Linked DNA regions of Bradyrhizobium sp. AZCC 1610. The protein of the gene in region 2 interacts with the protein of the main gene of each other region in a pairwise test. Links are inferred from orthologs where the notes say so. Each region holds a gene or a part of one and is shown on either strand. Other genes may lie near its edges.

What was found.
Region 1: the proteins of V1279_RS29730 (region 2) and V1279_RS36580 interact in binary tests that used the Escherichia coli proteins (3 or more experiments, as listed by UniProt). The link is inferred for Bradyrhizobium sp. AZCC 1610 from one-to-one orthologs.

What each region holds. Positions count from the first base shown.
Region 1 is NZ_JAZHRR010000001.1:7,464,820-7,467,946, forward strand. Bases 217-3,026 are described here. They hold V1279_RS36580 (glutamate-5-semialdehyde dehydrogenase), read right to left. Parts: upstream 2,363-3,026; coding sequence 1,070-2,362; downstream 217-1,069. Other genes in these bases: V1279_RS36575 (nicotinate-nucleotide adenylyltransferase), read right to left, coding at 409-1,038; proB (glutamate 5-kinase), read right to left, coding at 2,478-3,026. Also shown: rsfS (ribosome silencing factor), read right to left, coding at 1-190; more of proB, read right to left, coding at 3,027-3,127. UniProt on the Escherichia coli protein: Catalyzes the NADPH-dependent reduction of L-glutamate 5-phosphate into L-glutamate 5-semialdehyde and phosphate. The product spontaneously undergoes cyclization to form 1-pyrroline-5-carboxylate.
Region 2 is NZ_JAZHRR010000001.1:6,042,463-6,045,777, forward strand. What follows is about bases 301-3,298. They hold V1279_RS29730 (sulfate/molybdate ABC transporter ATP-binding protein), read right to left. Parts: upstream 2,326-3,298; coding sequence 1,276-2,325; downstream 301-1,275. Other genes in these bases: V1279_RS29720 (DUF3734 domain-containing protein), read right to left, coding at 301-438; V1279_RS29725 (CAP domain-containing protein), read right to left, coding at 575-1,123; cysW (sulfate ABC transporter permease subunit CysW), read right to left, coding at 2,315-3,289. Outside these bases: more of V1279_RS29720, read right to left, coding at 1-300; sulfate ABC transporter permease subunit CysT, read right to left, coding at 3,300-3,315. UniProt on the Escherichia coli protein: Part of the ABC transporter complex CysAWTP involved in sulfate/thiosulfate import. Responsible for energy coupling to the transport system.

The DNA.
Region 1 (3,127 bases), 1.4 Mb from region 2 along the record:
TCAGGGCTTTCGTGACGTTTTCCGCGATCGCGCCGACATGCCGGTTGGCCCGGCCCGTGGTGACGATCATGTAGTCGGAAAAGGCGGATTTGCCGCGAAGGTCGATGGTGATCGTTTCTTCCGCCTTCATATCGTCGAGGCGGGAGAGGATCATATTCAGCGTCTTGTCGGCGTCGGGTTGCGCCTTCAAGGCCGCAGCTTGTGTCGATGTTTTACGCGCGGTCTTGGCAGATTTGCTGGAAACCTTGGGTAAAACAGACTTGGACTTGGACAATACAGATGTGGCCAGGGACCATTCCTTTCACTGTATCGCGAACGCCGAATCCCGGCGTCGCGGACCATATTAGGCATGTGGGGTTAATGGTTTCAATATTCCAGTGAGCCCACGTGCCGGTTCGAACCAAACTGTCACTTCTTTACCTTCCAGCTCCCGTCGGAGTTCCGAAGGCCCGTCGACGACAGGTTCAGCTTCATGCCGGTGAGGAAAACCCAGGCGGGCGCCTGCTGATCGGCTAGCCGGGCCGCCTGGTTCTCAGGCACGCGGTAGCGCGCCAGCGCCTGGGCGGCGGGGGCTGCAAGCGCCCGGAAACTCTGCGGCGGACGGTCGATCACGGCGATCGGCACCTCGGAGGCGATGCGCCGCCAGTCCTTCCAGCGATGGAACTGCGCGAGATTGTCAGCGCCCATGATCCAGACGAAACGCACGCCGGGAACGCGGCGGCGCAAATGAATGATCGTATCGACAGTGTACTTGGTGCCGATGACAGCTTCGAGACAGCTGATATCGATGCGCGGATCGTCGGCGACATCGAGCGCGGCGCCCGCGCGTTCGGAAATTCCGTGCAGCCGGCCGGTATCCTTCAGCGGATTGCCCGGCGTCAGCAGCCACCAGACGCGATCAAGCTTCAGGCGCTTCAGCGCAAACAGGCTGATGGCGCGATGCGCCGCGTGCGGCGGATTGAACGAGCCGCCGAGCAGGCCTATGCGCATGCCCTTGGTATGGAAGGGGATGGCTTGCGCGGCGGATTGCAATTGCATCAGCCGGGTCACCGCGTGCACGGGCTAGCGTTCACGGCCGCGTCTGCCCGGTGCCGCGAACGCGATATTTGAAGCTCGTCAGTTGCTCGGCGCCAACAGGGCCGCGGGCGTGGAATTTGCCGGTGGCAATCCCGATCTCCGCGCCAAAGCCGAACTCGCCGCCGTCGGCGAACTGCGTCGATGCGTTGTGCAGCACGATCGCCGAATCCACCTCGCTGAGGAATTTCTCGGCGGCCTTTATATCCTCGGCCACGATCGCATCGGTGTGGCGCGAGCCGTGATTCTGGATATGCGCGATCGCAGCATCCACGCCGTCGACGACACGCGCGGCGATGATGGCGTCGAGATACTCGGTGTCCCAGTCGTCGTCGGTTGCCGGCTTCACCCGCGCGTCGATCTTCTGCACGGCGTCATCGCCGCGCACCTCGCAGCCGGATTCGATCAGCATCTCGACCAGCGGCTTCAAATTCGTCGCCGCAGCAGCACGATCGACCAGCAGGGTCTCGGCAGCACCGCAGACGCCGGTACGGCGCATCTTGGCGTTCAGCACGATCGACTTGGCCATGTCGAGCTTGGCGCTGCCGTCGACATAGATGTGGTTGACGCCTTCGAGATGCGCAAACACCGGCACCCGCGCCTCCGCCTCGACGCGCGCGACCAGGCTCTTGCCGCCGCGCGGCACGATCACGTCGATACCGCCACCTAGTCCTCCAAGCATCAGTCCGACGGCCGCACGGTCGCGCGTCGGCACCAGCGTGATTGCGGCCTCGGGAAGACCCGCCTCGCGCAGGCCTTGCACCAGGCAGTCATGGATCGCGCGGCAGGAGCGGAAGCTGTCGGAGCCGCCGCGCAGGATCACGGCATTGCCGGACTTCAGGCACAGCACGCCGGCATCAGCGGCGACGTTGGGACGGCTTTCGAAGATCACGCCGATCACCCCGAGCGGCACGCGCACGCGCTCGATGGTCATGCCGTTCGGCCGCTGCCAGCTTTCGGTAACGGTGCCGACCGGATCGGGAATGGCGCGCACCGTGGCTACGCCGTCAGCCATGGAATCGATCCGGGCTGGCGTCAGCGCCAGGCGGTCGATGAAGGCCGACGTCGCCCCACCGGCGCGTACTTCCGCAACGTCCTCGGCATTGGCCGTGAGGATCTTTGCAGCGTTGGCGCGGATCGCCCGCTCGATCGCCTCCAGCGCGCGATCCTTCTGCTCCGGCGGCGCCAGCGCCAGCACCCGCGCGGCGGCGCGCGCTTGGGTAGCGAGGTCGGTCATCAAAGCGGGCAGATCGGCAGTGCCGTCGATTGCCTTGAGCGGCGCGGTCATGGGAGGCTCGTGTCTTGATTAAGGCCATGTCCTAGCACGGAAATCCCGCTTTTGCGAGGTCCGGAACCAACATGGCTGGCTGGCGATATCGGAAACAGGCAGCTCGGCCAATGGCCTACTTGGCCGGAATGGCCCCGGCCGGGCCCACCACCAGATCATCCCGGTGGATCATCTCCGCCCGGCCCGAGATGCCGAGGATTGCCATCACGTCCGGCGATGAGCGCCCCTTGATCTTTTCGGCATCCTCGGCGTCGTAGGCGACGAGGCCACGGCCGATCTCGTGGGTGTCGGGGCCGCGCACCACCACCGCGTCGCCACGGGCGAACTGGCCGTCGATCCGGATCACGCCGGCCGGCAGCAGGCTTTTGCCGGCGCGCAGCGCCGCGACCGCGCCGGCATCGATGGTTAGCGTGCCCTTCGGCTCCAGCGAGCCTGCGATCCAGCGCTTTCGTGCGGTGACGGGATTGGCCGGCGTCAGGAACCAGGTGCAGCGCCCGCCATCGGCGATCGCCTGCAATGGATGCTCGATCTTGCCGGAGGCGATCAGCATATGCGTGCCTGACGTCGTCGCGATCTTCGCCGCCTCGATCTTGGTGAACATGCCGCCGCGCGACAATTCGGATCCGGCCGCGCCCGCCATGCCTTCGATCTCCGAGGTAACGGACTCGACGATCGGAATCAGCTTTGCGTTGGGATTGGCGCCGGGTGGCGCGTCATAAAGCCCGTCGATATCGGACAACAGGATCAGCAGATCGGCGCTCGCCA
Region 2 (3,315 bases):
CAGCGTCTTCTTGAGCGGCGCGGTGTCGTAATAGCTCTGCGATTGCGAGCTGCCGGGTGGCCACAACGGTGCGGGCGGAATGCGCGGCGTGAAGAAGCCCGGCACACCGAAGGTGGCAATCAGGGCGGCGCTGGTTTCGTTGAACAGCGAGCGCGCGCGGTCGCCTGACGTGACGGGATTCCACGGCACAGGGGATGACACCATCTCCCAGAATTCCTTGAGGCGATCGACGCGCGTTTCAGGACCGTTGCCGGCAATGATCGCAGCATTGATGGCGCCGATCGAAATGCCCGCGACCCATTCCGGTTCGAAACCCGAGCGACACAGCGCCTGAAAGGCGCCGGCCTGATAGGAGCCGAGCGCGCCGCCGCCTTGCAGCACCAGCACACGCTGCGCCATCGCGGGCGTGGTGGCTGGCGCAGAGTCGGAGAAATCCATCGTGACCGTCGACTAGTAGACAATGACAGCGGCACCGTGGCGGCAGATCGCGACGGCGTCAATTAACGAGATCGGAAGCAAAGATCACGCCGAGTTTATCGCCCGGTGAGGCATCCAAGCCCGAACCGGACCTGCTTCAGGTTGATGCTAGGATGAGTGTCCAGAACACCTTGTATTTGGTGCCTGGAGCATAAGTTGCTGCGATGCCCAATTTTGTGACACCGTTCTTGAGCATGTTGGCCTTGTGCGGCGGCGAGTCGCGCCAGCCGGAGAAGGCCTCCGCCAAGGTGTGGTATCCGGCCGAGACATTTTCGACCGCAAGCGTCGCCGGATAGCCGGAAGCGCCCAACCGCTTCTCCAGCGGGCCCTTCACATTGTGGTCCATCTTGTTACGCGCCGCCATCGCCTGCGACTGCTGCTCGGCGAGCTTGATCAGTTCGGGATCGACCACCACGGTGCCGAGGCCGTTGTTCTGGCGGTATTGCGAGATCATGATCGCCGCCGCGACCGGATCGAGCGTGGCGCCGGGTTGCGCCATGTCGAGATACATGGCCGGCTGATCTGGGATTTTGACGTCTGCCGAGCAGCCGGCAAGCAGCAAAAGCCCGATAATGGCGATGGTCGCCCGTTTCACTGAAAGAATCCCCCAAAGAATCCGGAAGGCTGGACGCGCCCGTTGTTGCATACCAACCGTGGCTGAATGGTGAACGGGGGAGCGATTTCGTGGTTGGTCCGGGGCGGCAGCGCCGTAGCCCGGATGGAGCGGAGCGCAATCCGGGACGGTCCGTCCGCGTAGAAGGACCCCGGGTTGCGCTGCGCTTCACCCGGGCTACGGCATCAATCCTGGACCGCGAAAATCCGGTAGCGGCGCGGCTGCAGGCCGATGATCTCACCGGCCTGGAGTTCCCGGTCCCGCGGGGCGTCGATCTCGATCACGGTCTTGCCCTCACCGCCCGAGAGCGCGATCTCCGCCCGCTGGATCGGGCCGAACGAGCGGACATGGCGCACCGCGCCCTCCAGCGAGCCGGTTCCCGCCGGTCCGATCTGCATGTCGTGGCGGCGGACGAACAGCTTTGAGGCACCGGAGACCGCGCCATCGGCGGCGATATTGAGCGGCCGGCCGCCGAGCCGCACCGAGCCGCCGGCAACCTCCACCGGCAGCACGATGGATTCGCCGATGAAGCCATGGACGAAAGCGGTGGCGGGATTGTCATAGACATCGCCGGGCGTGCCGATCTGCTCGATGCGGCCCTTGTCCATCACCACCACGCGGTTGGCGACTTCGAGCGCCTCTTCCTGGTCATGGGTGACGAAGATCGAGGTCACGTGGATTTCGGAATGCAGCGAGCGCAGCCATTGCCGCAGCTCTTTCCGCACTTTGGCGTCGAGCGCACCAAAGGGCTCGTCGAGCAGCAGGATGCGCGGCTCGATCGCGAGCGCGCGGGCGAGTGCAATGCGCTGCCGCTGGCCGCCGGACAACTGGCTGGGATAGCGGTTGGCCAGCCAGTCGAGTTGCACCAGATCCAACAGCTCCTTGACGCGGGCGCGGATCGTGGCCTCGTCCTTGCGGATGGCGCGCGGCTGCACGCGCAGGCCAAAGGCAACGTTTTCGAACACCGTCATGTGGCGGAACAGCGCGTAGTGCTGGAACACGAATCCGACATGGCGCTCGCTGGCACCGTGTCCCAGCGCGTCCTCGCCGTCGATCCGCACCTCGCCGGCGTCGGGCCAGTCGAGGCCTGCAATGATCCGCAGCAGCGTCGTCTTGCCCGAACCGGATGGACCAAGCAGCGCCAGCAATTCGCCCTTGCCGACTTTCAGATCGACATCGTCGAGGGCTGCAAACGCGCCGAATTTCTTGACGATATTTTTGACTTCAATGGTCACTTGGATAGTCCCTTGGGGTTTGTCCTTCGTCCAGGCGCTGTTCGAGAACGGTCTTTACGACCAGCGTGATCAGGGCCAGCATCGCCAAGAGTGAGGCAATCGCAAACGACGCCACGAATTGATACTCATTATACAGGATCTCGACCAGCAGCGGCATGGTGTTGGTCTCGCCGCGGATATGGCCCGACACCACCGATACCGCGCCGAACTCGCCCATGGCGCGCGCGTTGCACAGCAGTACGCCATACAACAGGCCCCATTTGATATTGGGCAGAGTGACGCGGAAGAAGGTCTGCAGGCCTGATGCTCCGAGCGAGATAGCAGCCTCTTCCTCCTGGGTGCCCTGCTCCTGCATCAAGGGGATCAGCGAACGGGCGACGAAAGGGAAGGTCACGAAGATGGTCGCGAGCACAATGCCCGGCACCGCGAATAGGATGTGGATGTTGTGCGCCTGCAGCCACGTGCCCCAATAACCCTGCGCGCCGAACAGCAGCACAAAGACGAGACCCGAAATGACCGGGCTTACCGAGAACGGCAGGTCGATCAGCGTGATCAGGAAGGTCTTGCCGCGGAAGTCGAACTTCGCGATCGCCCAGGCCGCGATCACCCCGAAGACGAGGTTAAGGGTGACCGAGATCGCCGCAACCAGCAGCGTCAGCCTGATCGCCGAAAGTGCCTCCGGCTCGGCCAGCGCCGCAAAATAGGCGCTGAGGCCTTTCGACAAGGCCGATGCGAACACCACGACCAGCGGCAGCACGACAAAGATGGTGAGGAAGGCGACTGCAAGCGCTATGATGATGAAGCGGACGGGTGCGGGCTCGGTCCGCAGGTCCTTCGGCGAAGCAACCGCGCGCGCCCGGTCGCTCGCCTCGCGGTGCGACGGCGGGGAGATCGCGAGGTCCGCCGTCGACGCGTAGGCCCTTAGCGGCCTCGCTGGCGTCACAAAGCTCGTTTGCGTCGACATCAGCAGGCCCTCAATGCGCGGGAATG